Regions from separate parts of the Arthrobacter sp. NPDC080031 genome, predicted to be linked through region 2. Evidence: riboswitches for the same ligand, from Rfam matches in the RefSeq annotation. Region 2 holds a riboswitch; the other holds the start of a gene.

Region 1 (17,437 bases), on a different contig from region 2:
CCGGCCCCTTGACCCCGGAGGCGATGGCTTCCGCTGTGGCCAGGAACGGTTCTCCCGGTAATCCTACGAGGGTCAGGCCCTCCCAGTTGAAGACACTCACTGGCGCCTCCCAGGACATTTCTTCTTCGGGACGGCGGTCCATGGCCCACTGCTTCCACGCGTTGAGAAGGGATCCTCGGCCTGGATCGGCCGACACCGCTTCGGCCTCCCACTGCCGGCTCAACTCCGCCGGGGAAACCGCATCGCGCGGATCCATTGCGACGCTGACGGTCCTCCTGGCGGCGGAGGTCTTCGCGGAATCGGAGACGGGCAGGAGGCGGGTCCCCAACACGGACGCGGCCACATGTTCTCCTATCTTGCGCGCTTGCTCCATCGTCCTGCCGGCTGAGCCGGAGAGCGTGTACGACGCGTCGGCGGGATGGCCTGAGTTGATGTCCCCAGCGGTCCCGGGCAGGAATAGGGCCACTGAGCCGGGGAAACGTTCCTCCAGGACCCTCCTGGTGAACGCCGGATAGTCGCCGCTGATGAGGCGGTTCTCCGGGCCCAGGACCACAGGGTGGCAGGGATAGAGGACGATCCAGGCAACCACTTCTCCGCTTGCGTCGCGGAAGGTGGCGACCTGGACTGGCGGATCAACGGCGCGTTCGGGATGGCGTCGGTTCCTGGCAACGTCCACTCCGCGCGATTCGCCGTACTGCAGGGTCGCAGGCCGCTGGGAGGCCACCGCAGCCTCCGTGGCCTCGCGGCAAGCCAGGACGATTTCCACCAGGAGCCGCGGGTCATGGCCCCCGAGCCGGCCCGGCATGACGCACGGACCTGCGTGCGTATGCGTGGCGGTGATCGCGACACGTTCCGGCAGAAGGGGCAAGCTCCCTGCGATGCGGGTGCAGGTGTCTTCGTGGAGGCCGCACACATCCACGGTGATCCAGCACGTGTCATCGACGGCCAGCGCCCGAACGGTCAGGGGGTCGTGGACGCCGGTGCTCGGTTCCGTCCTTGCTGCGAATCCGGCCATTGGCGTACCTGGGGGCGGGGAAATCTCGACGACGGCGGCGCCCACGCGCAGGGCGGCCGGCCCTGGATGGCTGGTACTCATTCCGGTTCGCCCGATACTTTTCGACCGCCTTGGATCACCGCGGTAATGGTCCCTGCTTCGGGTCCGTCCCCGGTGATCTGGACAAAATCCGCCGGGGAACCGACTTGAAGGTGGCCGAGCCCCGGTCGGGTGCCCGGGATCACCCGGGCGGGAGTGGACGTCACCATTTTGAGGGCTTCCGGAAGCTCCAGTCCGACGTCGTGGATCACGTTGCGGAAACCGTCCGGCAGCGTAGCGGCGGCTCCTGCGAGCAGATCCGTGCCGACATGCGAGAGCCTCCCGCCAGGGGAAAGGTCCACCAGGCCGCCCACGGAAGTACGGTGGCGGCCAGGCTCGCTGCCGGCCAGCGCTGTGCTGTCCGAAACCAGGTATGCGCGTTCGGGGGTCTTGGCCCTGATCATGACTTTCAGCGTATCGCTGGGCAAGTGGTGGCCGTCCGCTATGAGTCCTGCCGTGAGCCGGTCGTCAGCGAGTTGAGTCCACAGGGCATTGGGGTGCCTGGGCAGGGTAGTGGCGATGCCGTTGCCAAGATGGGTGGCCAGGCCGGCGCCCGCGGTGATGGCCGCCGTGATTTGTTCAGGACTCGCGTGCGTGTGTCCGATAGCCACTTGGACGCCCAGTTCGCGGATTTGGGCGATCTGGGCCGGCGCGTCGGGCGTATGCGGAGAGACGGTGACGATGCCGACCATTCCGCTTGCGCGAAGCCAGCGCCGGACCTCCTGGACGTCCAAGGGGCGAACGAAGCCGGCGTCGTGGACGCCCCGGGGACCGTCCTGTCCCGAGATGAAGGGGCCTTCGATGTGGACGCAGGGGATGGCTGCCCTGGTGACTGGATCAATTTCACAGGCCCGTTTGATCTGTTCGAGCGCGCCGGTGATTGCCTCTTCCGATGCTGTCACGATGGTTGGCACCCAGGTAGTGACGCCCAGCTTCGCCAGCTCCGCAGTCATGTTGATGACCGTTTGCGGCGTGATGTCAGCGGTGTTGACGTCTAGTCCGCCGTAGCCGTTGACCTGGCCATCGATGAATCCCGGTGCGATGACAGGCAGCCTCTGGCCAGAATCTATCTCCCGCAACGACAGGATGGTCGTGTCGTAGGCGACTTCTATGTTGATCCCCCGGTGGGGGTCTTTGCCCACAATCGTTTTGGGGTGTGTCACAGCTTGCGTACCCGTCCTTTGAAACGTGAAATGAATTGCTGGTTGGCCTCGTCCCCTCCGGCGGCGTTTCCTGATCTCCACAATGGCGGCTCAATCCCGATGTCGTTCAGCTTGCTGATGGTGGACATCATGAGCCAGTTCAGGGTGAAAGCGTTGGCGAAGGTGGACACGGCGGCCGTTTTCTCCTTTGCCCCGGGGACCTTCATGACGGCGTCTCCGACGGGAACCTTCGTGTCGATGTGATGGTCAACCACATCGTGCAGATTCAGCTTTTGCGGATGCCGTGCGGGATGGTCACTGGCTGTTTCCTCTGCGTGCTCCCGCGATGAAACGCCGATGGTCCTGACCGACAGTTCACGTGCAGTCACGGCGGCGTCGATGAGGGCGCTATTGATGCCGTACGCGTTGACCAGGATCAGGACGTCCCCTGCTCCGATGCCGGCGTCCTCGATAACAATCCGGCCGTAACCCGGAGTCCGTTCCATGGCCATTGAGCGGAGGGCGCCGCTGGAGAGCAGGGTGCCTTCGTCCAAAATGGCCGAGACGTGCATCAGTCCGCCTGCCCGGAAGAACACTTCCTGGCTTGCCAGGTTCGAGTGGCCGCCGGGGCCGTAGATGTGTACCAGTTCGTCCTTGGCCACCTGGGCCGCAAGAATGTCCGCGGCAATGCTGATGTTTTCGGCCTCTTCCAGGCGGATGCGCTCAAGGAGCCCGGTGATTGTTCCGAGGTAGTCCTGCGCGAGCTGTTCACTGGCGTTCATCGCGGATCGGATTCGGCGTCGAGGTAGATGGTGACGTTGGGGTGCGTGCGCAACGCAGTACCGGGATGGTCTCCACTGATCGGCTGGCTCAGCGTGTTGTGGACGGCCGCCCTTTTGGCACGGCCGGGCACGGAAGCGATGATTTCGGAAGCGTGCAACAACCGCGGAATGGAGACGGTGATGGCGCGCTGGGGAACGTCGTCGACACTCGCGAAATGCCCTTCGTCCACCTGTTGCTGGCGGCTTACTTCGTCCAGGTCGATGACGCGGGCGGGCAGCGGGTCAGCGAGGTCGGCCGGAGGATCGTTGAAGGCAAGATGTCCGTTGACTCCCAATCCGAGCAGGACGAGGTCAAAGGGATCCTGGCCCATCAGCGTGCCATAGCGCTGCGCTTCCTCTTCGGCGGGGTTCCCCGGGTTGATGCGGTGAAAGGTGGTCGGTGGAAGGTGGTTGAAGAATTTGCGTTGCAGCCAGTTTCCGAATCCCTGAGGTGCGTCCGCCTCGAGCGCGAGGTAGTCGTCCATATGGAAACAGGTTATGCGGGCCCAATCGATGCCGGGTTCCTGGACGAGTGCCTGCAGCGTTGCCTCCTGGCTGGGAGCTGCTGCGAGCATCAGCCGGACTTCCTGCTGATTCCGCAGCGCCCTGCGTAGCGTTTCCGCTGCATGCTTCCCGGCGTGTTTGCCCAGGGCGGCCCGGTCCGGGTGGGTGGAAACGGCGGGGCTGTAAGTAGTCAGTGCTGTCACGTGTGCGTCCTTCGGGTTTCTAGTTCAGTAGTGAGGAGAAGTGATCGGGCTATATGGAAGGGGTCCTTGACCGGCAGCGCCACCACTTTGTCGAGGGGTTTGCCCTCGCGGTCGCGTATTTGCAGCCACTCCTGGCCGGAGGGGTCGGGAAATGTGTCGAGGGTGTAGGACCAGATTCGCTCGTGCCAGTCCAGGAGATCGGGACGCCCGAAACGTTCGGCGAGCAGCCTGCTCGCGTAGAGGGCCTCAACCTGGACCCACCACAGCTTGGTGTCCCACGTCTGGGTCACCAGTGTTTCGTAGGGGTCGTTGCCAAGGAGCCTGCCCCGGGGTTCTGCTCCGGTGCTGTCGACGTATCGGAACATGCCGCCGTGCTGGTCGTCCCAGCCGTCTTCCAGGGCCCGGACGGCAAGGTCCGGTAGCCAGTCCGGAATGCGAGGTGCCAGGACAGGCATGATCTCGACGGCCTCCATGACCATCCAGAGCATCTCCAGCAGATGACCGGGGGTTCGGTGGCGGGCCAGGAGCGTGTCCAGGTCGTCGGTGCTGTCCGGCCGGTATTCCCACCAGGAGTCGGCCTTCCACATGCCTTCTGAGTTTCCGTCGCCGAGCAGCTGGGAAAGCGCGGCACCGGCTGTGTCGGCGCTTTCAGCAGAGCCGCTGGCCAAATGGAGCTGGGCGCCCACATGCAGCAGCAGCATCAGCCCGGCCGCGTCCTTGAACCCGGCCCGGACGGGGTATGGCTCGGACGGAGCGCTCCGCGCCTCGATCCTTTCTTCGGCGTGGGCGAGAAGTGCATGGGCTGATTGCAGCCACTCTTCACGTTCCCGGCCTGCGGCTTGGGGGAGCCGGGCTGCACCCGCGAGGCCCAAGGCCGCAAAGAGGTCAGCCAATACGCTCACCGCGATCTCCCCTTGCGGCCCGGACGGCAGCGCCTGCCCTTCAGCCGATGTGCGGTATGCCGTGACATTGCCGTCCATGATGGCGTGGGCTTGGATGAACCTGGCGGTTTCAATCGACAGAGTGGCCCACAACTGGGGATTTTCCGCGATGATTCCGGCCTCGCTGTCCAGCGCAATCCTTGAGCAGAGCCAAGCCCAGCGGCCTTGGGACCACGTATATTTTTCGTTCGAAAGCAATCGCCCTGAGTTGGAAAAGCAAGTGAAAACGCCGCCGTCTTTCCTGTCGACTCCGTTCTCGAGCCACCAAGGCAGGACGCCCTTGAGCAGCTGATCCCGTATTTCGGATCCGGTTGCGCTCATGCCACGGCGCTTTCAACTGGAATCGATGTAGCCGGCTCATGGTCACGGTCAAGGGACTCGACAAGGGCGTCGGAAGCTTCGTTGTGCCAAGGGCGCAGCCAGCCGAAGACGCAATACACGATCGCGGAGGCGACCACCGGGGCAGCCACGTTGATAGTCTGCGCACTGGCCGTGCCCAGGCTCGCGATGGGAGCGGCCAAGGCGTACTTTGCAAGCGCGAAAACGAGCAAACCGGTGGCCCAGGAGAACAAGGCTGCCGATGGGCCGCAGCGCCGGAACGGCCGCAACATCCCCAGCAGCATGGGAACGGCGATCGGCCCCACCAAGGCCCCGAACCAGAGGATTATCAGGCCCAGGACGCCGCCGAAGGAATCCGCGCTCAGGGCAATGACCATGGACAAACCGATGAAGAGGAACGTGGAAATCCGGCCACCCAGTAGTTCCGCACGCGACGTCAGGGGCTGCCGGGAACCGCGCAACGCAGGGATGATGTCCCGGATGACGACGGCGGAAATAGCGTTGGCGTCCGAAGAGGTCATAGCCATGGTGTGAGAGAACATTCCCGCGACCACCAAGCCAACCAGCCCGGCCGGCAGCAGCTGCTGGGTCAGGAGCGCATACGCCTGATCCGGGTGCGTCAGATTGGGCAGGATGAGCGGCGCGGCCCACATGGGGAAGAAGAGCACGAGCGGCCACACGAGATAGAGCGCGCCCGAAAGCAGGACCGATTTGCGGGCCGCTGAGCCGGACGGTGCGGCAATGAAGCGCTGAGCCAGGTTCCAGGTTCCTCCGTTGTAGGAAATAGTGCTGATCAGGCAGTACGCGAGGAAGAATCCGATGGTGTAATCGCCGGCGAACAGCTGCGAGTGGGAGGCCGGCAACCGGGACCAGATTCCCGCAATCGAGGAAACGCCCCCAAGCTTGGCCACGGCGAAGATGAGCATTGCAATGCCCGCGACGGACTGGATGATGAATTGGCCCATGTCGGTCAATGCGTCCGCCCACAAGCCGCCGATGGTCGAATAGATGAGCGTGACCCCGCCGACGATCAGGATCCCAACGGCGATCGGAACCCCGGCGAACACGTTCAGGAGGATCGCACTGGCAGCCCACTTGGCCGCAACATCGAAGACTTTCAATGCGGCACCGGACCAAGCCAGTACTTGCTGGGCGGGCAGGTTGTAGCGCGTGGCCAGGTATTCGAGCGGGGAGATGATTCCCAAACGCTGCCTGAGGCGGGGCCAGCGCGGGGCGAAAAAGGCAGCGCCGATGAGGCAGGCGATCGTGATCGTGAGCGACCACCAGACATACAGTGCGAAACCGGTGGTGTAGGCGATGGCGGCGTAGGCCACGAAGACAGCTGCCGAATAGCCGGACATGTGGTGGGAAATCCCCGCCAGCCACCACGGCATCTTCCCACCGGCTGTGAAGAAGTCGGCGGCGTTTTTCACTCGGCTCTTGGCCCACCAACCGATACCTATCATTACTACGAAGTAGGCCCCTAAAACGAGCCAGTCGGCGAAATACATACATCCTCCTTGATGCAACGCAAGCTTGGAAATGGATCTGCAGTGGCGTCCACTTTTCTCTGCAAACGTTTGCAAAACAAGAGTCTTTTGGAAAGATTTCTCCTGCGGACTTCCTCAGCCCACTCAGCCAGCCAGTGCGTACACCGTGGTCCCGCCAATGTCCTGGGCCGGGAAGTTCGCAGCCACCCATTGCGCGATCCGGGCAGGAGCTTCCGATCCGCTGTTCGCCTGCATGGTCCCGCCGGCGATGAAGTAGTGGATCTTGCCTTCTGCCACGAGCTGCTGGAACTGTTCGAGCGTCGGGGACGGGTCGGTGCCGTTGAAGCCACCCACCGCCATGACGGGCAGTTCGGTGGCCAGCTGGTAGCCGGCGGCGTTGTTGGAACCCACGACGGCGGCCGCCCAAGTGTAGTTCGAGGCGCCGGTTTTCAGTGCGGCAACCATTTCCGACGACGGCGTGGTGGCGCCGAGCAGGCCGCCCATCCCACCGCCTTGCCGGTTCGCGCCAAAGCCACCGCCCTGGATGCCCGGCTGCCGGAGGGCTTGCGGGGGAGTGTTTTGGCCGTTGTTCTGGCCTGTGTTTTGGCCGTTGTTCTGGCCTGTGTTTTGGCTCGCGCCGTTTTGTCCGAAGCCGCCCCGGCCGCCGAAGCCGAAGCCGCCGAACGTCGTCGTGGGACCGGCGCTGGGGATTGCGCCGCTATGCGTTACGGAGGCGGTTGAGATCGAGTACGCCAGCGGGCCGGCGAGGGAGGCCGCGAGGGCGAGCACCGCCGTCGTGCGCTGAAGGATCGTGGGCTGAAGGATGCGGGACGGGAAGCGTCCCGAGAGCATCAGCCCGGCCGCGGCTGCCAGGGCGCCCAGCAGCACCGCCCAGCGCAGCCACGGACCATACGCGGTGGTGCTGCCCAGGAGATCGAAGGCCAGGAATCCCGCTGCGGCCACGGCCGCGGCGAGCGCTACCGCGGCGACGAGCTGCGCGCGGTTTTGCCACAAGAGCGCTCCGCCCAAGCCAGCAAGCCCGGCGATGCCCGGGGCCAGGGCTACTGCATAGTAGGGATGGATGATGCCGGCCATGAAGCTGAACACCAGCCCGGTGACAAGCACCCACGAGCCCCACACGATCACCGAGGCACGGACGCCATCGGTGCGCGGGGCACGGCGGCCCAGCCACAGCAGCCCGGCCCCGAGAACCAGCACCGACGGCAACAACCATGCGATCTGGCCGCCGAACTCGCTGTTGAACATCCGGAACAGCCCTGGAACTCCCCAACCGTTGCCGCCCCCGACGCTGCCGGTTTCCTGTCCGCTGAGCCGACCCAGGCCGTTGTAACCGAGCGTCAATTCCAGGATGGAGTTGTTCTGGGAGCCGCCGATGTACGGCCGCATGTTCGCCGGAACGAGTTCGACGACGGCGAGCCACCAGCCTGCCGAAACCACCATGGCTGCCCCAGCGCCTAGCAGCCGAAGCAGGCGACGCCCCACTCCGCCCGGCGCGGCAACCACGTACGCCACCGCGAATCCAGGAACCACCAGCAGGACCTGGAGTTGCTTGGTGAGGAAGCCGAAGCCCAGGAGCACCCCGGCCAGCAGGAGCCAGCGCAGCTTGTCGTCCTGGATGGACCGCAGCGTGGCGTAGCCGGCGGCCGTCATGAGCAGCACCAGCAGGGCGTCCGGGTTGTTGAACCGGAACATGAGGGTGGCTACCGGGGTGATGGCCATGACGACGGCGGCCAGCAACCCGGCCCGGTGCGCGAGCCGCGGGTCGCCGGTGGCGGGGGCCGCGGCCCGCCGGACCGCAAGATACAGCAGCCATGCCGTGGCAACGCCCATGAGTGCCTCGGGAACCAGGATGCTCCAGGAGTTCAGCCCGAAGATCCGTACCGAGAGGCCCATGATCCAGAGGGACGCCGGCGGCTTGTCCACCGTGATGGAGTTGGCGGCATCGGAGGATCCGAAGAACCAGGCCGCCCAATCCTGCGAACCGGCCTGGGCTGCGGCGGAATAGAACGGGTTGGCCCAGCCGGAAGCGCCAAGGTTCCAGAGATACAGGACCGCCGTTGCGAGCAGGACAATGCCGAGCTCCCCGCGGTGCCGCAGGGCATGCGGGTCACTGTTGCGGCGGGGTTTTTGCCTCAGGCCGGGCGGGACCCGCTCCACCAAACGCGACGGCGGGACGGGCTGCGCTGGTTTGGAACCGGTGTCCGTGGAATAGGAAGCGGTCATCGGAATCTACTTTGTCAGCTTGTAGACGGTGGAGCTGCCCGCCGTCTGGGCTTGGAAGTTGGCCTGTACCCAGGAGGCTACCTCGGAATTGCCGCCTTGGCCTCTGAATCCGCCGCCGCCACCCATGCCGCCTCCTGCAATGTAGTAACCGATCTGTCCCTTGGCCACCATGTCCTGGAATTGTGCCAGCGTGGGGTAGGGATCGCCACCGTTCCAGCCACCGAGCGCGATCACGTTGGTGTTGGTGGCAAGCTCAAGGCTTGCGGCCTGGCTGGCGCCGGAGACGATCGCCGACCACTTCGTGGTGGTGGACGTCAGCAGCGCGGTCAGTCCTGCGTCGGCCGTTCCCTCCGAACCCGGCCCTCCGGCCTGGCCCGCGCCACCAGCTGCGCCGAACCCTCCGGCGCGGTTTCCGAAGCCACCCATGGCGGAGCCGGCGGGTCCCGACGTCGGGATGGAACCGGAGTGCGCGGTTGCCGCCGTCGCGAGCGTCCACGCCGCGGTTCCCAGGCAGCCGGCCAGAAGGGAAACGACGACGACGGCTGCGGCCGTGGCCTTCCGGAACCGGCCGGCCGGCTTGAGCGAGTCGAGGCGGAGCAGGATTGCCGCGGCCGCCACCACGCCCAGGACGACGATCACGATGCGCAACCAGGGAAGCCACGAGGCGTCGCGGCCCAGGAGAACCGCGGACCAAGCCGAACTTCCGAGGATTACCACTGCCAGGACGATCCTGGCAGGCCAGTACCCGCGGCCACGCCACAGCTCAACGCTGCCGATGCCCACCAACGCTGCGATTGCCGGTGCGAGCGCTACCGCGTAATAGGGGTGGACGATGCCGCCCATGAAGCTGAAGACCCCCGCTGTGACCAGAAGCCAGCCACCCCAGAGGATGAGCGCGGCGCGGGTGCGGGAGGCTCGCGCTTCCCGGCGGGTGAACCACAGGCCGGCTGCCAGCAGAATGAGCGCCGCAGGAAGAAGCCAGGAGACCTCGGCGCCGAAGCTCCTGCCAAACATGCGGGCGATCCCGGCAGCTCCACCGAAACCGGCGTTGCCGCCACCACCGCCGTCGAACGCACCCAAACCGCCAGCGGGCGCTCCAGCGCCCCCTCCGCCGGGCGTCCCTTCGCCCGAACCGGTGATGCGGGACAGCCCGTTGTAGCCGAAGGTCAGCTCGAGGAAGCTGTTGGTTTGCGAACCTGCCATGTAGGGCCGCGCCGAAGCCGGAGTCAGCTGGAAGAGAGCCACATAGCTGCCTGCCACCACAGCGATACCTGCCAATGCGCCCAGCAAGTGCAGCAGCCTCCGCCGCAACGGGGTAGGTGCGGCCCAGAGGTACGCGAGTCCCAGGCCCGGAACAATCAGGAAACCCTGCAGCATTTTGCTCAGGAATGCCAGGCCCACCACGGCGCCGGCCGCGGCGAGCCACTTCCAGCCTGCCCGTTCGATAGCACGGGTAGTGAAGTACGCCGCGAGCACCAGGCACAGGGTCAGCATGGCGTCGGGGTTGTTGAAGCGGAACATGAGCGCGGCCACCGGGGTCAGTGCCAAAGCACCACCGGCCAACAAGCCAGCGCCCGGTCCGGAGATCCGCTTGACCGTCAGATAGAGGAGACCGACGGCGGCCACGCCCATGAGCGCCTCGGGAACCAGCATGCTCAGGGGTGAGAAGCCGAAGATCCGGCCCGCCAAGGCCGGGATCCACAAGGAGGCCGGCGGCTTGTCCACGGTGATGGCATTGCCGGCGTCGAGCGAACCGAACAGGAACGCCGTCCAGTCCTTGGTGCCGGCCTGGATGGCGGCGGCGTAGAAGGAGTTTCCGTAGCCGGTGGCTGCGAGGTTCCAAAGATACAGGAAGGCCGTGGCTACGAGGAGCCCGGCGGCGGACGGCCGCACCCAGCGGGGCTGCCGGCCAAAGGCGTATCGCGTCCAATGGGGCGTGGCACCGGGGGTTGACGGGCCTGTCGAGTGCCCGCCCTGCGGTGACTGGGTAGTTCCGACGGCGTTGGGCGAGTCGGATCCGGCCGGTCCTGTGCTTGCGGGAGTAATCGTGGAAGTCATGATGCTGCCGTTTCTGTGCGCGATGTGGCTTGTGTGGCGGGTGCAGTCGCCTGCGCGACAGGCTGTCGGAAGACCCAAAGCCGGAACAAGAGGAAGCGGACCGCGGTGGCGGCGAGGTTCGCCGCAACGACGGTGAGGAGCTCGCCCCAGCGGTCCGGCGTCGTCGTACTGTGCACCAAGGCGAGTGCCCCGGAGGTGAGCGCGAGGCCGATCCCGAAGACGATCAAACCCTCGAAGTGGTGCCGTACGGGGTTCCCGCCTTGGATGCCGAAGGTGAAGCGCCGGTTGGCTCCGGTGTTGGCGATGGCCGTGACGAGCAGCGCCAGGAAGTTGGCCAGTTGCGGGTCCATGAAGCCGCGGCAGAACAAGAAGATGAGCACATAGGCGAGGGTGGACGCAGCGCCGATTGCGGCGAACCGGACCAGTTGCCCGAAAAGGCTGCTGCGCGGGCTCTGCTCGGCGGTGCGGGACGACGCCGGGAGCGGCCCGCGTGCAAGCGCTGCGCGCAGTTCCGGAATGGGGATGCGTCCCGAGACGAGATCCCGGGTGAGCCGGACCATGCCGCGGATGTCGGCCAAGGCGGTGCGCACCAAGTCAACGCTTGAATTGGGATCGTCGATCCAGTCAACCGGAACCTCGTGGACCCGGAGGCCGCAGCGTTCGGCGAGGACCAGGAGTTCAGTGTCGAAGAACCACGAGTTGTCCAAGGTGTGGGGGAGGATCTGCTGCGCAACGTCGGCCCGGATCGCTTTGAAGCCGCATTGGGCATCGCTGAAGCGGGCGCCCATGAACGAGTGCAGCATCAGGTTGTAGCTGCGCGAAATGAACTCGCGCTTGGGGCCGCGGACAACCCTGGAATCGCGGGTCAGCCGTGTTCCAATCGCGAGATCCGAATGGCCGGAGATCAGCGGGGCCAAAAGGGGAGCCAGTGCGGCGAGATCCGTGGACAGATCCACGTCCATGTAAGCCAGAACCGGCGACGGCGACGCGAGCCACACCCTGCGCAGGGCGTTGCCGCGTCCCTTCTCCTCAAGATGGACAACCGCGAGCTCAGGCAGTTCCCTGGCCACACGTTCGGCGATTTTCAAGGTGCTGTCCGTGCTTGCGTTGTCCGCCACGGTGATGCGGAAGCCATGCGGGAAGGATTCGCGCAAATGGCCGTGCAGCCTGCGCAGGCACTCTTCGAGGTCGCGTTCCTCGTTGAAGACGGGGATGGTGACATCGAGCACGGGGATGGCGGTGTGGGTGTCCACGGGGGCGCGCCGCACCGTGCTGCGTTGAATGGGAGTGCTGGCTTGGATGGGAAGGCCCGGCGGCACCACCGCGGGGTCCTTCAGGGTTCCGGAGGTGGATTCGATGAGCGTCATGTATCCAGAGTGCCGTTGCAGAATATGAGGGCTTTAGGCGGAACCTGTGACGTGGCTGTGGATGTATGACCGGCGTGGCGAATCGCCTGCCTCGTCGAAAAACGCAGAGGTCCGCCCCCTGAAGGGGACGGACCTCAACGCATTTTTGCGTGGCTTCGGCTTAGTACCAGTTGTGGGCCAAGTGGAAGGACCACGCCGCGGACGGCGATCCGTAGCGTTCCTTGATGTAGTTCAGGCCCCAGCGGATCTGCGTCTGGTAGTTGGTCTGCCAGTCGGCGCCTTCTGATGCCATTTTGTCGCCCGGCAGAGATTGCCCGATCCCGTAGGCGCCACTGGAGGCGTTGGTGGCAGTGGTGCGCCAATCCGATTCCTTGTTCCACAGGGTGATCAGGGCTGACATTTCGCCCTGGCCCCAACCGTAGGAGGGCAGGATGCTTGCGGCATAAGCCTGGGCGCCGGAGGGATCATCGACGGCGACGGGCGCGGCCGGGGCTGCCGGAGCAGGGGGTGCAACGGGGGCCGGGGGCGCCACGGCGGCCGGGGGCGCCACGGGTGCGGCCGGTGCGGCAGCCTGGGGCGCGACGGCGGCCGGAGCGGGGGCGGGTGCCTGGCTCGGCGTCGGCGTGGCGCTCGGCTTGGGGCTTGCGCTCGCGCTCGCCGGCGGCGTGGCTGCGTGGTCCGTCGCGCGGGATTCGGACGTGCGGCTCATGTCCTGGGCATTGATGGCTTGTCCGGCGGCCTGGGTGGCGGCGCCTGCGCCAAGGAACACGGCAACGACGCCGGCAACAACTGCCATCCGCTGGCCGGTGCCAAGGTTCGAGGCGGCTCGCCTCAAGGTGGAACGTGACTTGTTTCTCCGGGCTGGTTCGCCGCGGTGGCGCGCAACAGAGCGCGACTGATTCCTGGAATCAGACATGGTGATTGCCTCTCGACGCCTGCGGAGTTAGCTGTCGGATTCGGATGAGGTCATCCGGCCGTGGCCACAGGGAATCGTGGCTGTACGGCTTCACCCCTAGGGCTGGCTCAACATGAGCGCTTGCCCGGAGACCTGGGTCCCCCGTCTCTGCCTGGACTGTTGGGCACCGGGGAGGGGCAGAGCTCGGCGCCTACCCGGCGGTGGCCGGAATTATCCAGCGCACCTATTCGACGGTACAGGAGGATTCCGCTCAAGTCACATTTAGGTAACGGAGATCACGACGCCGGTGGGTCAACTTGCGCTCGCCGCGCACCGGCGTCACGCCCTCCTGGGTTGCCGTTCAGGCCGTGGCGGTCCTGAGCGCCGGAAGCCGCACCGCAAATTCCGTTCGGCCGGCCCGCGATGCCACTTCGACGGTTCCACCATGCGCCTGGACAATGGATTCCACGATCGACAAGCCGAGCCCGGACGTGCCCTCGGAACCCGAGCGGGCGGCGTCGGCACGGGCAAAACGTGAGAAGATCCTGCCCTGGAATTCAGGCGGGATGCCCGGCCCGTTGTCGGTCACCGTCACCACGGCGCTGCCGTCGGCCGAACGCATGACGCTTGTGACCACGGTGGTTCCCGCCTCCGTGTGCTTGCGGGCATTGGAGAGCAGATTCGCCAAAACCTGATGGAGTTGAGTGGTGTCGCCACGGACCATGAGGGGCTCGTCCGGAAGCTTGAGCTGCCAGATGTGATCCGGGGCCATGACTTTCTCGTCGCTGGCGGTCTCGATCACCAACTGCGTGAGGTCCACATCGGTGAACTCCGGGGCCTTCCCTTCGTCCAGCCGGGCCAGCAGGAGGAGGTCTTCGACGAGGGTGGTCATGCGTTCTGACTGGCTCTGCACACGGGCCAGTGACTTGCGACCGTCCTCGGTGAACGTCTCCGTCATGCGCAAGAGCTCGGTATAGCCGCGGATGGCGGTCAGCGGAGTGCGTAGTTCGTGTGAGGCGTCGGCCACGAACTGGCGCACCTTTGTTTCGCTTTGCTGGCGCGCCTCGAGGGCTCTGGAAACATTGTCCAGCATCAGGTTCAAAGCATGGCCGACGCTTCCCACTTCCGTGCTCGGATGGGCCGCCGACGCCGGAACGCGCACCGCGAGTGCCACCTCACCGGCGTCGAGCGGAAGTTTCGATACCTTCGTAGCGACGTCGGAGAGCTGCTCCAGGGGGCGCATGGTGCGGCGGATGAGCACGGTTCCGGCCAGCCCGATCAGGACCAGCCCGCCCAAGGACACGAGCACCATGGTCCAGACGAGCGAGGCCTCGGTGTCCTGCTTCGAGGCGAGCGGCAGCCCCGTGATGACAACATCGCCGTAAGGAGTTTCGGTGGCCACGAGCCGGTAACCGCCATTGGACAGGGTGCGATCAACCGGTCGGCCATCGGGGGGGAGCGCCGAGAGGATTTGAGCGTCGCTGGGCGTCAGCGGAGCGCGGGTGGCATCCGAGGACAAGAATCCTGCATCGCTGCTCACCCGACCGGCAAGAATGCGGGCATTCAGCGTGCCGATGCTCTGGCCCCTGGGATCCAAGGGGTCCGGGCGGCCGCCAGGATTGCCTTGCGGCGGGCGGCCATGGGAGGCCTGCATCAATTGCTGGTCCAGCTGCTTCGTGAGGAACACATCCATGGAGGCGTAGCTGACCACCCCGACGGCGCCGCAGATGGCCACGAGGAGTGCCATCGAGAGAAGGATCAAGCGCGTGCGCAAGTGCCAGGTTGAAGGATTGAACCAGCTGTGGTCGGTCTGGCGGGGGATACCCGAGAGTGCGGACATTCGGAGCCCCGGCTATTCGGCGGGCTTGATGACGTAGCCTGCTCCACGCACAGTGTGGATCATGGGCGGGTGGTTGGCCTCGATCTTCTTGCGCAGGTATGAGATGTAGAGCTCTACGATGTTGGCTTGCCCGCCGAAATCGTAGTCCCACACGCGGTCCAGGATCTGGGCCTTGCTGACCACGCGCTTGGGATTTTCCATGAGATAGCGCAGGAGCTCGAACTGGGTTGCCGTGAGCGGGATGTCTTCGCCGGCGCGGGTGACTTCACGGGTGTCCACGTTCAGGGTCAAGTCACCCACCACCAGTTCGGCCGTGTCCATCGCGGCCACGCCCGAGCGCTGGACCAGCCGGTGCAGGCGCAGCAGGACTTCCTCCATGCTGAAGGGCTTGGTGACATAGTCGTCGCCGCCGGCGGCCAAGCCGACGATCCGGTCCTGCACGTCATCCTTCGCGGTGAGGAAGAGCGCAGGCACCTCAGGCGCAAAGGCGCGGATCCTGCCCAGCAGCTCCACGCCGTCGAACCCCGGAAGCATCACATCCAGTACCAGGACATCCGGCCGGAAGTCCTTGGCGAGCTTTACTGCGGCGGGACCGTCGCCGGCCACCGCCACCGACCAACCCGCCATGCGCAGGCCCATGCTCATGAGCTCGGCGAGGCTGGGTTCGTCGTCCACCACAAGGGCACGGATGGGGGAACCGTCCGGGTGGCTGAGTTGCGGAAGGTTGTTGGTCATGGAGTGCGAGGATGCCATGGGACAACTCTCCAATCTGCGGGTTTGCCAGTGCTTTGCCGTTGCTGTGAGCACCCTGTGAGTCCCAGCCTAGCCACCTGTCCAGAGGTTGTGCCGGTTCGGGGAGCATCCGACCCACTCTGCGGGAGGTCACAGGCAAGCCTGCAGTTCGACACAGCCAATGCACAGCAAAGCGGCTGACGCTGTTTGGGACAAGCACTACCACGACCAACAGTCTCGATTTCGATGGAGAACACACCATGGATCAGCAAAACAACCCCTCTGTACCTGGTTCCGAGCCGGGGAACGGGCACCCGCAGCCGGTGATCCGCCCCCTTGATGATTCCGGGCAGCCTTTAGCCGGGGAACCTGCCGCCGGGTGGGGCGCCCCGCAGCCGCCGGCGAGCCAGCAGCCTGCCGCGGGGTGGGGTGCCCCGCAGCCGCCGGTGAACCAGCAGCCCGCCGCGGGGTGGGGTACCCCGCAGCAATACAACTCCGGACAAACGCGCCCCTCGTTTTTCAAGAATTGGAGCTTGAAGAAGGGGATCATTGTCGGCGGCGTAACGGTCGTGGTCGCTGCGGCGGCAGGGGCCGGTGCCTACGCCGCGGGCAACGGGACCGTGGCGGCTGACACCAGCAGTGCGCAGGCGCCGGGCGCCGGGCAGAACGGCCAGGGCGGATTCGGCGGCCCAGGCGGCGCGAACGCAGGTCCGGGCGGCCTCGGGGTGGGGATGGGCGGTCTGAATGCGGCGATCCACTCGGAATATGTGGTCCTCCAAAGCGGCACCTACGTCACCATGGCGGGCCAGCTGGGAACGGTTACCGACATCTCGGCGAGCTCCATGACCGTCAAGAGCGAGGACGGGTTCACGAAAACCTATGCGCTGGGAACGGACGTCGTGGTCGCGGAAGGCATGCGGCAGCGCGGAAGCGGAACCACCGCCACCACCCTGACGCTCGCCGATGTGAAATCCGGATCCAGCGTGAGGGTCACTTCGCTCAAGGAATCCGACAAGTACACGGCCCAGTCCATCCAGATCGTGACGGCCACCAACTCAAGCACCCAAGGAACCGGCACTACCAACTAGCGATGGGTGCTGCTTGCCTCCGTCCTGACCTTCTTTGTCGCGCTTTGGCCTCAGAATGACGTGACTCGCCGTGTCGCAAGCGCTTTCCGGATTCAAAGAAGGTCACGACGGCGCGTCGCGCTTGCACTGCAACGAGGCCCGTAGCAGACGAATTGGCAAAAAATTTCCATGAGATGCAGACTCACGATTGGACAAGGGTTGTTTCATATCTCGAGATTCAAAGGCAAGCGCGTGACGTGACTTAATATTCAGAAAACGGTCATTTCATCAAACCTGCTTCGAATATTGTGCTCATAAAGGCCAGTGTGACGAACGAGAATGGGTCACATTTGGACATGTCTGAATTGTGATGTGCGGCACAATAGTCCGATTCGTCTCAAAATGTGGACGGTCCGGTCCTTTGTTACTTGCAAGTTCCCTTTGTTACGTTGCACACTTCAAATGTGAACAAGAACTCAACAGCATCTGCAGCCGCAGCGATCGAGCCCAGCGCACCCGCTGGTCCTTCGATGAGCTGTTGTCGAATGCATGCCTAACTTAAGACCCCAAGAAGTTTCAGGCATTCGCCCCCTGCCCAGCGTCGGGCGCCCCTCCCCATCTCATTGCGGGGACCAGACCAGCATTCGAAGCCGCGATGACGGCTATTCACATTGAGGTAAGCAATCCATGTCAGTTGCATC
Region 2 (12,555 bases):
GCTTTCCGGCGGCCCGAAGGCGGCGGGTGACAGTGAACCCATCCATATCGGGGAGCATGACGTCCAGGACCGCGAGGTCCGGGGCGTGAAGATCGGCGGCAGCGAGCGCTTCGCGGCCGTTTGACGCCGCAACGACCTCAAAGCCGGCAAAACGCAGCGAGGTGGAGAGCAGCTCACGGATGTTGGGTTCGTCGTCGACGACGAGGAGCTTGGCTTCGGGGCCGTTCTTTTTCATACCATTCATGATGCTCCCAGTTTCTGGGAGTTGACTGGATGCTTGTTGTGAGAATTATCGGGGTGATGGTTGTGGTCCGCGTTAGCTGCCGAGCGCCAGCCCGACGCCGAGTCCCACCATGGTGACGGCAATCCCGCCGTCGAGGACCCGCCAAGACGCAGGGCGCGCAAAGAAACCACGGAGCAGTTTCGCGCCGAACCCGAGTGAACAGAACCACAGAATACTGCCCAGCATGGCTCCGGCGCCGAACCACCACTGCAGCCCGGGCCCTTGCGCGTTCGCCACGGATCCCAGGAGCAATACGGTGTCCAGGTAGACGTGGGGGTTGAGCCAGGTCAGTGCCGTGACAGTTGCCAGCGCTGCCGCCAATCCGCCTCGAGCGGAGCCCGGGGGCCCGGGCTCAGCGGATACGAGCGATTGCGGCTTGAGGATCCGCCGCGCCGCCATCACCCCGTACGTGACCAGGAAGGCGGCGCCGACGTAACGGAGAACGACGACGGCGGCAGGCGCCGCGGTGAGCAGGGCTCCTGTCCCGAGCACTCCGGCCGCGATGAGCACGGCGTCCGAGATGGCGCACACGGCAACGATGGCTCCGACATGTTCGCCGCGGATTCCTTTCCGGAGGACGAAGGCATTTTGGGCGCCTATGGCAACAATGAGGGCAAGGCCTGTGCCGAGGCCCAGGCCTGCAGCGTGGAAGACATCGGGGGAGTTCATGCTTCGAGGCTAGGTTTTGCCTTCAACATTAGTCCAGCTAAATATTCTTAGGCATCGTAAGATTCTCTTATGGCCCGATTCTCTTCTGAACAGTTGCACACCTTCGCCGCCGTGCTCACTGAAGGTACGCTCGACGCCGCTGCCCGATCACTGAACATCACGCCGTCGGCGGTCTCCCAACGCCTCAAGGCGCTTGAACAAGCGTCCGGCAGGGTATTGCTGCAGCGCAGCAATCCTGTCCGGGCCACGGAGTCGGGACACGTGGTGCTCAGGCTGGCGCGGCAGCTCGCCCAGTTGGAGGCCGACGCCGAACTGGAACTGGGCCTGCCGGGCGAATCGCCGATGGTCTCGGTTCCGATCGTGGTCAACGCGGATTCCTTGTCCGTCTGGTTCCTCAAGGCACTTACCAGGATCCCGGCGGAGCTGAACGCCGTCTTTGATCTTCACCGGGACGACGAGCAGTATTCAACGTCCATGCTGCGCGCCGGGACGGTGATGGCCGCCGTGACCGCGACTCCCGAGCCGGTGCAGGGCTGCCGGGTGGAGCCGCTGGGGAGCATGCGGTACCGTGCCGTCACCACTGCGGAATTCAGGGCGCGGTGGCTTCCCGACGGCGTCGATGTCGCCTCGCTGCGCGCGGCTCCGGCCGTGGACTTCGACCGCAAGGATGAGTACCAGCACCGTTTCCTCGAGCTCCTGGGCGGTGCCCGGCGTGGGATGGAACCGGCAGGGCCGCGGCACTATGTTCCCTCCAGCCAGGAGTTTGCCGAGGCCATCCGCTTGGGGCTCGGGTGGGGACTGCTGCCTGAACCGCAATGCGGCAGGGACATAGCCGATGGGCACTTGGTGGAGCTCGCGCCCGAGCAGCCGCTGGACGTGCCCCTGCACTGGCAACGGTGGCGGACACCGTCGCGGATCCTGGACGCCGTGACCGCGGCGGTCCGGAGCACCGCTGCGGAAGTGCTGCGGAGGCCCTGAACAGGCGGCCCGGGGCAACGTTCGCGGCTAAAAGCCAACACGCCGCGGGCCCAGTCCTAAATTGTCAGAGCCCCGATTCACACTTGAGCCATGGAAAACAAACAAGAATCACGCGTTGAAACTCAAAACGTCGAATTCCATGTCAGCTACCTGGATACGCTTTCCGGACGCATCGAGCACGAAGAGTTCAGCGACCGCCTTGCCGCCGAACGCTTCGCCGATGCGCAGCTCAAGGACGGGGACTCCTGGGCCGTCGTCGACGTCGTCGTGCTGCAAGCAGCGCAGCAGCCGGAGCGCGCACAACAGCTGGTTGCCTAGCCCTATCCGGCGGGTACGTCCTTGGCGTCCATGATCCGGTAGGCGTAGCCCTGTTCGGCGAGGAAGCGCTGCCGTTTGGCGGCAAAGTCCTGGTCGAGGGTGTCCCGGGCAACCAAGGAATAGAAGCGTGCAGCACGGCCGTCCTGCTTGGGGCGAAGCAATCGTCCCAAGCGTTGAGCCTCTTCCTGGCGGGAACCGAAAGACCCGGATACCTGGATCGCCACGGAGGCCTCGGGCAGGTCGATCGAGAAGTTGGCCACTTTGGACACCACGAGGGTCTTGATGTCACCGGCGCGGAAGGCATCGAACAGCTTCTGCCGCACCTTCACACTGGTATCGCCCTTGATCACCGGGGCGTCCAGGCGCTCGCCGATCTCATCCAACTGGTCGATGTACTGGCCGATCACCAGCAGCTGCTCGCCCTGGTGCAGGGCAACGAGCTGGTCCACCAAGTGGGTCTTGGTCTCCGACGTCGCGCAGAGCCGGTACTTGTCGGCATCCTCCGCCATCGCGTAGGCGACGCGCTCGTCCCGGGGCAGGTCCACCCGGACTTCGACGCAGTCGGCGGGCGCGATGTAGCCCTGGGCTTCGATGTCTTTCCACGGTGCGTCGTAGCGCTTGGGGCCAATCAAACTGAAGACCTCGCCCTCGCGACCATCCTCACGCACAAGCGTCGCAGTGAGTCCCAGACGGCGCCGCGCTTGGAGGTCCGCGGTCATCCGGAAGATCGGAGCCGGCAGGAGATGGACCTCGTCGTAGATGATGAGTCCCCAGTCGTGGCCGTCCACGAGTTCCAGGTGCGGGTACAGGCCTCCGCGTTTCGTGGTCAGGACCTGGTAGGTGGCGATCGTGACTGGCCGTACCTCCTTGACCGCGCCCGAGTACTCGCCGATTTCCTGCTCCGTCAGCGACGTCCGCTTCAGGAGCTCGTCTTTCCATTGCCGGGCCGCGACAGTGTTGGTGACCAGGATCAGCGTGGTGGTGGAGCTGGTAGCCATGGCTGCGGCCCCCACCAGGGTCTTGCCCGCACCACAGGGCAGCACGACGACGCCGCTGCCGCCCGCCCAGAAGTTCTCCGTGGCAAGTTTCTGGTACGGCCGCAGGTGCCAGCCGTCCTCGTTCAGGGCGATCAGGTGTGGAGTTCCGTCCACGTAGCCGGCGAGGTCCTCGGCCGGCCAGCCAAGCTTGAGCAACAACTGCTTGAGCTGTCCCCGCTGGGAGGAGTGCACCACCACGGTTTCGCCGTCGATCCTTGGCCCCAGCAAGGGCGCGATTTTCTTGGCCCGGATGACTTCCTCGAGTACGGGATAGTCGGTGGTGCGCATGACCAGTCCGTGTTGCGGGTCCTTTTCGAGGCGCAAGCGACCGTAGCGGGACATCGTCTCTTCGATGTCGATCAGCAATGAGTGCGGCACCGGGAACCTGGAGTAGCGCAGGAGCGTGTCGAGGACTTTTTCGGCGTCCAGTCCTGCGGCGCGCGCATTCCATAGGCCCAAGGGGGTGAGCCGGTAGCTGTGGACGTGTTCAGGGGCGCGTTCGAGCTCGGCGAACGCCGCGATCGCATGCCGCGCCTCGGTAGCGAGCTCGTGGTCGACCTCCAGCAGGATGGTTTTGTCGCTCTGTACGATCAGCGGACCGTCGCTCACTATTGTTTCCTCACTTGCGCGGTTCGCCCGCGGGCTCCACATCGATGATGCGATGGATGGACAGGACTCTTTCGGTATCCCGGGCGGCGTCGAACACCCTGACGCGCCCTCCGGACACTGATACGGGAACAACGGTTTCGGTATTGGAATTCCCCAAGCCGTCCACCACGTTCATGGTGACCGCTTGCTTCAGCCGGATGGCCCTCTGCAGGGTTTCGAGTCCCAGTTGCGTTGCCGCCTCGCCGGTCGCTTCGCCGTGGACCGCGCGGTGGTGCCTCAGCACCGCGAGCTGGGCGTCGACGTCGTCGTCCGGCGGAGCGGTGCGGGGCGCCGTGTAGACGGGGCGCACGCCACCGGCCACCGCCGTCGTCCTCTTATAGCGCACGACGGCGGTCTCCGCCTCCTGCACGGCAGGGGAGAGTCCCAGCTCGCGCAGCACCCTCGCCGTCTCCCGCGGGCTCGCCGTGGAGGTCAGTACTGTGGGGGCGATCCGGACGAGTCCCAGGCTTGCGGCTCCCGGCTCCCGGACGAGCTCGGCGATGGCGGCCTCGTCGTCGCTTTGGATGAAACTGGGGCTGCTGGCGACGCGCAGCCGGCCGTGCCTTGAGGCGATGTCCTTGATCAAGTAGCGGAGCGGTTGGGGAACGTCGGTGGCGGAGTGCGTGCGCAGGAACGTGAGGATGGTTTCCGCGTCCTGGCCGGCGTCCAACGCGCGCCGGATCGAATCTGCGGAGAAGCGGAAGATCGTGGCCGGACCCTGGCCTTCGGCGTCGGCGAGCAAGAGCAGTTTTTCGCTCAGTTCAGGTGCCAGATAGCCCGGGGCGACGGCGGTCAAGTCGGCCTGGAGCAGCACATGGTTGACCGCGGCGGGCAAGTGTTCGCCGAGGATGCTGAGTGCCAGCTCGGGCTGTTCGGTGGCAATCGCAGAACCAAGCTGGGTCAGGGCGCCCGAGCCCATGAGCCCCAGGAGTTCGGCTTCGTGCAGGATGCCGCGGACAAGGGAGCTGAACCGCCGGGACATCCGGGGCTGGGCCCATTCCGCGCGTTCCATGACGGCTTCGGCGTTGAGCACCGGCGCCTTGCCGTCCGGTGCTCCCGCCTCGAGGGTGAGCTCCTCGAGGATCTCCAGGATCCGTTTGCGCACCAACGGGGCGTCAGGGCGCTGGGCCTCGGCGGACAAGGCATTGATGGAACCTGCCGGAGAACCGGATCGCGGTGCCGTGGTGGCAGGTCCGGAGAGGGTTTGTCCCACGAGGGAAGGAGCGCGCTCGCTGGCGAGCCAGGCGTTGACCAGCCAGAGCCACTGCTCCTGGCGGGGAAGAGTGAGCCATTCCACCGACGGCGGCTGAACCCAGGTGGAACTGTCCACGTCGAGGCGCAGCAATCCGGACAAGGCACTGAGCTCGAGGATCAGGGCGGTCTCGGACAATCCCAGGCGGAGGCTGTCGGCCAGGCGTTTGAGTTCACGCACGCCGACCCCTCCGCTGCGCAGGGTAACCACCGGCTGCTCGCGGACCGCGTACAGGAGGTCACCCACCAGGCGGAGCACTTCGGCGATGGCCCCCATGGCGGCATTCCGGCGCAAGGCAGCACTCGTTTGGCCCAGCTCCGGCACGGGAGGCTTCAACGTGAAGTGGTCCACGATCGCGCCGCCACGCAGGGACAGGCCGACGCTGTGCGGGAGTTCAACGTGGCCGGCGTCCAGGGGAACAAGCAAAGCGCGGGCCAGGAGCCAGTCCACGGGACCGACGTCGCGGCCTTCATGGAGCACGGAAGCCTTGCGCTGGGCTTGGGGAACGGCGCCCATGGCCCAGCTGCCGAACTTGTTCAAAAGGGGACGCGTCCGTGCAGGTGCCTCGGACAGAATGTGTTGGAGGTCCTCCGGTGTCGATGTCCAACGTTGCAGCGCCAGCGCCGCGTCCATCGGCGTCGTGGCGGGCAGGATATTGGCCCCGCTCTGGTGGAGTTCGGCGACGAGATGCACCACGCGCTGGGCGAAGGCGGGTTGCAGCCGTACCAGCTCGGTGTAGCTACGGCCCAAGCCGGCCGGGTAGATGCCGATGACGTCCTTGAGGCTGCCCACCGGCAAGTAGAAACGCTGCCGGCCTGGATTGTGCACCGTGGCCGGCGGATCGGCGCGGTGGATGAGGGCCAGTTCCTGGAGCTTGTTAAGGATCGGCTCGAGCGCGGCAAGGGTGGCGCCGTTGATGCACTTCTTCAGTCCTGCCGCGGAGACGCTGTGGCCGGTGTCGGTGTTGGTGCACAGGTGGATTGTCTCCAGTACCTGCATCTCCGGTTTGTTGAGCCGTTCCAGGGCGCGCTGCACGCTGACCCGCGCACTTGCCCGCGCCGCGAGTGCGGCGAAGTCCGGGACCACGGGGGAGATGAGGTCGGGCCGCGCGGCAAACAGGGCCCGCAGCGAGTCATCGCTGCGCGCTTCCAGTTCCTTGCTGAGCGCGCGAATAAGGGACATCAGTTCAACGTTACCGCCAGCCGGGTCCGCCGTCGGGCTTTCCGGCTGCTCATTGGCGACGCCGCGCCCGGACAGAGTCAACCACCAACGCGGCCATCAAAATGAAGGCGAGCGGAAGCCCGTAGAGAGCGGTGGACGTGACCCAGACCGGTGCCACGGCGTTGGCGAAAGCTACGGCCATGACGGCCGCTACGGACGCCAGGGAAAGGACTGCGACGATGGCGGCGACGATCGTGAGCGGGCGGCGGAAGTCGCGGGGAATCATGGAAGCAACGCTAACAGTCCCGGGCCGCATCCCCTGTTGCAGGCCAAGGTGCAGCCTCGTTGCCGACAAAAGGCGCCAGGACCTGCCTGCGTGGTCTCAAAGCGAGAATCCGCGGCCGGGCAGGATAACCTTGAAGCAATAGACCAACACGGTCCAGGCAGTTACCCCTATTCCCGCAGTATCCTGCGGATGCGGTGGCGCGCCGGCTGTGTCTCGCAAGTAAGAACGAAGAAGGTTGATTACGTGCCCACCGGCAAGGTCAAGTGGTATGACAAGGACAAAGGCTTCGGATTCCTCGCGGCAGAGGACGGCCAGGAAGTGTTCCTGCCCAAATCCGCACTGCCCGAAGGCGTAGCGGATCTCAAGGCAGGCACCCGGGTTGAGTTCGGCGTCGCCGACGGTCGCCGGGGCGCCCAGGCGCTGGGCCTCCGCGTGCTGGACAAGCTGCCATCCATCGCCAAAGCCAAGCGCATGAACGCACGCGAGCTCGCTCCGGTAGTCCAGGATCTCGTCTCTGTCCTGGACAACCTCTCCGGCACGTTGTCCGCCGGCAAGTACCCTGAAGGCGCCAAGGGCAAGGCCATCGCTGCAGCCCTGCGCAAGGTTGCCGACGAGCTGGAAGCCTAAACCTGCCATGACATCGGAATCCGCTGAAGCCAGTCCTGAAGTGGCCGGAAATGACGCCGCTGCTGGAACGGCTGGTCCCGGTGCCGAGCGGAAGCCGGCAACGGCGAAACCCCGCACCGGCCTTCCTGTGTGGCGCGTCGGCAAGCCGGACGCTTTCTTGGCCGCCGCCGTCGACGTCGCCCGGAACGCGGTGGAAACCATTGCCAAACCGGGTGAGATCGGACCGCATATTGCCGCGCGCTCCGAAGGTGAACGCGTCGTCACGCACCTGTTCGAATCAAGGCTGCCCGGCTACGGCGGTTGGCAGTGGTACGCGGTCGTGACCCGCAACTCGCGCTCGAAAGTGGTCACGGTCAGCGAGCTTGGCCTGCTGCCGTCGGAGGACTCCATCCTCGCTCCTGAATGGGTGCCGTGGGCAAAGCGCGTCCGTCCGGAGGACGAGGCTACCGAAGCCGAAGAATTGGCGGAGGAAGCCGGCGTCCCCCTTGACGCGGACGACGACGGCGGCCCCTCCGCTGAGGACCTCGCCGCCTCCGCCGGCGAACAAGAGAACGACGACGCCGACGACATCGAGGCTGACTAGCACTTGGCGGGCCCGGCGAGCGAACTTCGTGAAGGTGGAATCTGATGTCCACTTTCAAATCGCTGGGTGTCCCCAACTACCGCATTTGGTTCATTGGTGCCCTCATTTCCAACGTCGGCACGTGGATGCAGCGGACCGCCCAGGACTGGCTGGTCTTCGCCCATCTGAGCAACCATGATGCCGGCGCGATGGGCGTGACCTTGGCCCTCCAACTGGGCCCGCAGCTTTTCCTGGCCCCGTGGGCCGGACTGCTTGCCGACCGCTACAGCCGGCGCAGGCTCCTGGTCATGACCCAATCGGCCATGGCTGTCCTGAGCACTGGCTTGGGACTCCTGGTCCTGAGCGGTGCTGCGCAGTTGTGGCATGTCTATGTGTTCGCGCTCTTGCTTGGCGTTGTCTCGGCACTTGACGCCCCGGTTCGCCAGACGTTCGTGTCGGAGCTGGTCAAGGACGACTATCTTTCCAACGCCGTTGCATTGAACAGCGCATCCTTCAACGTTGCCCGCATGATCGGTCCGGCCGTGGCCGGCGCGCTGACGGTTGCCGTGGGGCCGGGCTGGGTATTCATGATCAACACCCTGACCTTCCTCGCAATGCTTGGGGCGATCCGGGCCATCCCCCTCTCCTCCTTGCGCGTCCAACCCCGGGCCGCCGCAGGCAAGGGCCGCATCCGGGAAGGGCTTCGCTATGTCCGCGATCGCCCGGACATTGTGGTTGTCCTCGTCGCGATTTTCATCATGGGCACCTTCGGCCTGAACTTCGTCCTCTTCATCGCAGCCATGGTCGGCACGGTGTTCGGTATGGACGCGGGAGCATTCGGGCTGCTCAACTCAGTCATGGCGATCGGCTCCGTCGCAGGAGCGTTGCTGGCCGCCCGGCGCGGGCGGCCGCGGATGCGGCTCATCTTCGCGGCGGCGGGCGGGTTCGGCCTCGCGAGCGGACTGGCCGCCCTGGCGCCGAACTACACCATGTTTGCCTTGGCCCTGATTCCCTGCGGACTGTTCGCCCTGACCATGATCACGAGCGCCAACGGCTATGTGCAGTCCACCACGGAACCTGTCATGCGCGGCAGGGTCATGGCACTCTACATGGCCATCTTCATGGGTGGAACGCCCATCGGGGCACCGTTCGTCGGATGGGTGTCCAACGTGGCCGGACCCCGATGGGCTGTGGGCGTGGCCGCCGCGGCAGGCGCCGGCACCGCCGTCGTCGGCATCGTGTGGATCATCCGCGCGCGCCAGCTGCGGCTCCGTTTCGATAGGAGCGCCCGCGGGATGCGGTTCTTCCGCATTGAGTCCCAAGGCGCGGGTCCGGACGACGCCGACCAGTCCTGACCGCGCGAACGCGGCAGTCCCTTACTTCTTCAGTTCGCCCACCACATAGTCGATGCTGGCGAGCAATGCAGAGACGTCGTCCGGCTCGATGGCAACGAAGGTAGCGATGCGCAGCTGGTTCCGGCCCAGCTTGCGGTACGGTTCCGTGTCCACGATCCCGTTGGCGCGCAGCACCTTGGCGATGGCCGCGGCGTCGATTGAGTCATCGAAATCGATCGTGGCGATGACATTGGAGCGGTCCTCGGCCTTCGCGACGAACGGCGTGGCGTATTCGGAAGCCTCGGCCCAGTTGTAGATGCGGCTTGCGGAGTCCGCGGTGCGTCCGGAAGCGAAGTCCAGGCCACCGTTCTTGTTGAGCCACTGGACCTGGGCATCCAAGGTCACCAGGGTGGACAGGGACGGCGTGTTGTAGGTCTGGCTGAGCTTCGAGTTGTCGATAGCCGTCTGCAGGTCCAGGAAATCGGGGATCCAGCGGCCGCTTGCCTTGACGCGGGCGGCGCGCTCGAGGGCGGCGGGGGAGAAGAGACCGAGCCACAGGCCGCCGTCGGAGGCAAAGTTCTTTTGCGGTGCGAAGTAGTAGACGTCAGCCTCGGCAACATCGACGTCCAGGCCGCCGGCTGCGGACGTCGCGTCAACCAGGACCAAGGCCCCGTCGTCGCTGCCTTGAACGCGCTTGACCGGAGCGGCCACACCCGTGGAGGTTTCGTTCTGGGGCCAGGCATACACGTCCACGCCTGCTTCGGCCTGGGAAACCGGCCGGGTGCCGGGCTCGGACTTGATGATGGAGGAAGCTTCCAGGAACGGTGCCTTGTTGGTCGCCGAAGCGAACTTGGAACCGAACTCACCGAAGGAGAGGTGCTGGGCCTTCTTCTCGACCAGGCCGAAGCTGGCGACATCCCAGAACGCGGTGGAGCCTCCGACGCCGAGAATCACCTCGTAGCCCTCGGGTGCACGGAAGAACTGGCTAAGTCCCTCGCGGACGGAGCCCACCAGGTTCTTGACCGGTGCCTGGCGGTGGGAGGTGCCCAGGATCGTTGTCGAGGCGGCGGAAAGTGCTTCGATCTGCTCCGGGCGGACCTTGGAGGGCCCGGCGCCGAACCGGCCGTCCTTGGGCAGCAAATCGGCGGGGATAGTGATGCTGTTGTCGCTCACGGGATGCTCCAATGGTGAAGTAGCGGCCTAGATGCGTCGCGGCAGGTGGCAAGCTGCCCCTTCGACTCCCCAATTCTGCCTGACGCCGCAGGCGGGGGCAGAACCGAAGGTGTCATAGTCCGCCACGTGGAAGCATCTGTTCCACGGGGGTTGGACGAGGCACGAGAATTATCCGGAGTAATTCCAAATAAGCTAAGCTTGGAGCTGGCGAAAATACGCAAGATACTGCGCTCGAGGAGCTGAGCTGGATGACGGATCTGATCGATACCACTGAGATGTATCTTCGGACCATTTTGGAGCTTGAAGAAGAGAACATCGTGGCTCTTCGCGCACGCATCGCAGAGCGCTTGCGGCACTCCGGCCCCACCGTTTCCCAGACGATCGGACGGATGGAGCGCGACGGCCTGGTCATTGTGTCCGATGACCGGCACCTTGAGCTGACTGAAACGGGCCGGAAACGCGCCACCGAGGTCATGCGCAAGCACCGGCTCGCCGAACGGCTCCTGGCAGATGTCATCGGACTGGACTGGGCCTACGTCCACGATGAAGCCTGCCGCTGGGAGCATGTCATGAGCGAACGCGTGGAACGCCGGCTCTACGAGCTGCTGGACCACCCCACGGAATCGCCCTACGGCAACCCCATCCCCGGACTCGAGGCGCTGGGCGGAGCCGCGTCCCATGCCTTTACGGATGGTGTGGTCAACCTTGTTGATGCCATGAACGAATACTCACCTGAAAACCGGGTCACCGTCAGCCGGCTGGCTGAACCGATCCAGGTGGAACCGGAACTTCTGCTCCAGCTGGACGAGGGCGGGATCCGTCCCGGCGCCAGGGTGTCCCTGGAACGCGTGGGGGAGTACATCTCTGTTCGCGTGCCCAATATCGACGGCGCGCTTGAGCTGCCGCCTGAGGTTGCCTCGCACGTCTTTGTCACGGTCGCCTAGCCGTCCCGGCGAGGCGGCCCGCAAAGATAACGAAATTATTACCGCGGGGGCTTAATCCCCTATAGTTTGTTACTGGCGCCGATACCAAAGCGTTACCTGATCCGAAGCCGAGTTCTGCCAGCGGATCAGGTGGATTAGTCCATTCACTGGCAGAAGCGGAGGAACCACCATCGGCTGTCGAAAGACGGCCTTGGGGTGAAGTCCGCAGCGGAAGGGCAAACAGTGCGGGACCCCTTCGGGTAGCCCGCGCTTCGCGCCCTTCACGCGGACCGGGTCCACGATCTCTCTGGCCCGAATCCGACAGCTAACTTCGCAGGCTTGCCAGAGAGGAAAACCTTGACCACGCAGAACACCAGGGGCCGCAGGCGCGCGTCCGGTCCTACTGCTGAGCTGCGGAGCACGAACGCCGTCGAGCACGAGCGGCCCCGCGATCCCCATCGCGAACTTCGCCGCCGCAAGGGTCCTTTCCGGCAGATGGCCGAGTTCGCCGCGGCGAGCGGGGCCGGACAGAAGGCCGGAGTGGCCCTTGCCACGACGGGCCTCATCCTGACGGTCGCCATGCCGGGCACCGGCGCCATGACGGCCACGGCCGACTCAAGCCAGGCCGCCTCGGCTGCAGGCACCCAGCCTGAGATTCCGGCCGCTCCAAGTGCCACGATCGACTTCAGCCGTGCTGCGGTTTCCACCACGGCGGATCCTGACAGCAAGCTCAAGCAACTCTTGAGCGCGCAGTCCGTCGGCACCATCAAGACATCGTCCTCCAAGGGCACCCTGGGCGCGCCGCTGGACACCCTGACCACGGCCTCGCCTTTCGGGTACCGCGTGAATCCCATCACGGGCGGTTTGGGGGAGTTCCACCGAGGCCAGGACTTCGTGGCCCAGTGCGGCACCCAGGTCCATGCAGCCGCGGCCGGAAAGGTCACTTTCGCCGGCTGGCATCCGTATGGCGGCGGAAACCGCATTGTGGTGGACCATGGCAACGGCCTGGAAACCACGTACAACCATTTGTCGTCGTTCAACGTCCAGGTGGGCCAAACGGTCAGCCGTGGCGATGTCATCGCATTGAGCGGCACCACCGGCGCCTCCACCGGCTGCCACCTCCATTTTGAAGTCATGGTCAACGGCGACGTCGTTGACCCCCTGGGCTGGCTGTAGCCAATCCGATGGAAGTCTCTCGAATGCTTGTCACGCTCCGTGACCTGAATGTGACATTCAGCCAAAACTCATGTACCGTCTAAGACGCATCAACTTTTAGAGAGTTGATGCACTCGAGTGGATTGCCT

What was found. A riboswitch is a leader RNA that binds a small molecule or an ion and turns the genes downstream of it on or off. The one in region 2 is predicted to bind cyclic di-AMP.
Region 1: it holds a riboswitch for cyclic di-AMP, as region 2 does, so the genes downstream of both, AB0323_RS12165 (hypothetical protein) here and AB0323_RS18380 (M23 family metallopeptidase) in region 2, are expected to answer to the same signal.

The regions. Positions count from the first base shown of each region.
Region 1 is NZ_JBFBLA010000012.1:91,396-108,832, forward strand. It holds gene AB0323_RS12120 (neutral/alkaline non-lysosomal ceramidase N-terminal domain-containing protein) at 1-1,096, opposite strand, end outside; gene AB0323_RS12125 (amidohydrolase family protein) at 1,093-2,256, opposite strand; gene AB0323_RS12130 (sugar isomerase domain-containing protein) at 2,253-3,017, opposite strand; gene AB0323_RS12135 (6-phosphogluconolactonase) at 3,014-3,763, opposite strand; gene AB0323_RS12140 (AGE family epimerase/isomerase) at 3,760-5,025, opposite strand; gene AB0323_RS12145 (sodium:solute symporter family protein) at 5,022-6,554, opposite strand; gene AB0323_RS12150 (glycosyltransferase family 39 protein) at 6,678-8,777, opposite strand; gene AB0323_RS12155 (glycosyltransferase family 39 protein) at 8,784-10,835, opposite strand; gene AB0323_RS12160 (bifunctional glycosyltransferase family 2/GtrA family protein) at 10,832-12,202, opposite strand; gene AB0323_RS12165 (hypothetical protein) at 12,363-13,037, opposite strand; cyclic di-AMP (ydaO/yuaA leader) riboswitch at 13,121-13,317, opposite strand; gene AB0323_RS12170 (HAMP domain-containing sensor histidine kinase) at 13,459-14,937, opposite strand; gene AB0323_RS12175 (response regulator transcription factor) at 14,950-15,690, opposite strand; gene AB0323_RS12180 (hypothetical protein) at 15,930-16,757, shown strand; gene AB0323_RS12185 (winged helix-turn-helix domain-containing protein) at 17,424-17,437, shown strand, end outside.
Region 2 is NZ_JBFBLA010000024.1:10,636-23,190, reverse strand. It holds gene AB0323_RS18440 (response regulator transcription factor) at 1-235, opposite strand, end outside; gene AB0323_RS18435 (LysE/ArgO family amino acid transporter) at 317-952, opposite strand; gene AB0323_RS18430 (LysR family transcriptional regulator ArgP) at 1,022-1,930, shown strand; gene AB0323_RS18425 (hypothetical protein) at 2,021-2,248, shown strand; gene AB0323_RS18420 (DNA repair helicase XPB) at 2,251-3,894, opposite strand; gene AB0323_RS18415 (helicase-associated domain-containing protein) at 3,905-6,367, opposite strand; gene AB0323_RS18410 (hypothetical protein) at 6,417-6,632, opposite strand; gene AB0323_RS18405 (cold-shock protein) at 6,876-7,259, shown strand; gene AB0323_RS18400 (DUF3027 domain-containing protein) at 7,267-7,842, shown strand; gene AB0323_RS18395 (MFS transporter) at 7,887-9,176, shown strand; gene serC (phosphoserine transaminase) at 9,198-10,328, opposite strand; gene AB0323_RS18385 (metal-dependent transcriptional regulator) at 10,577-11,272, shown strand; cyclic di-AMP (ydaO/yuaA leader) riboswitch at 11,399-11,606, shown strand; gene AB0323_RS18380 (M23 family metallopeptidase) at 11,609-12,427, shown strand.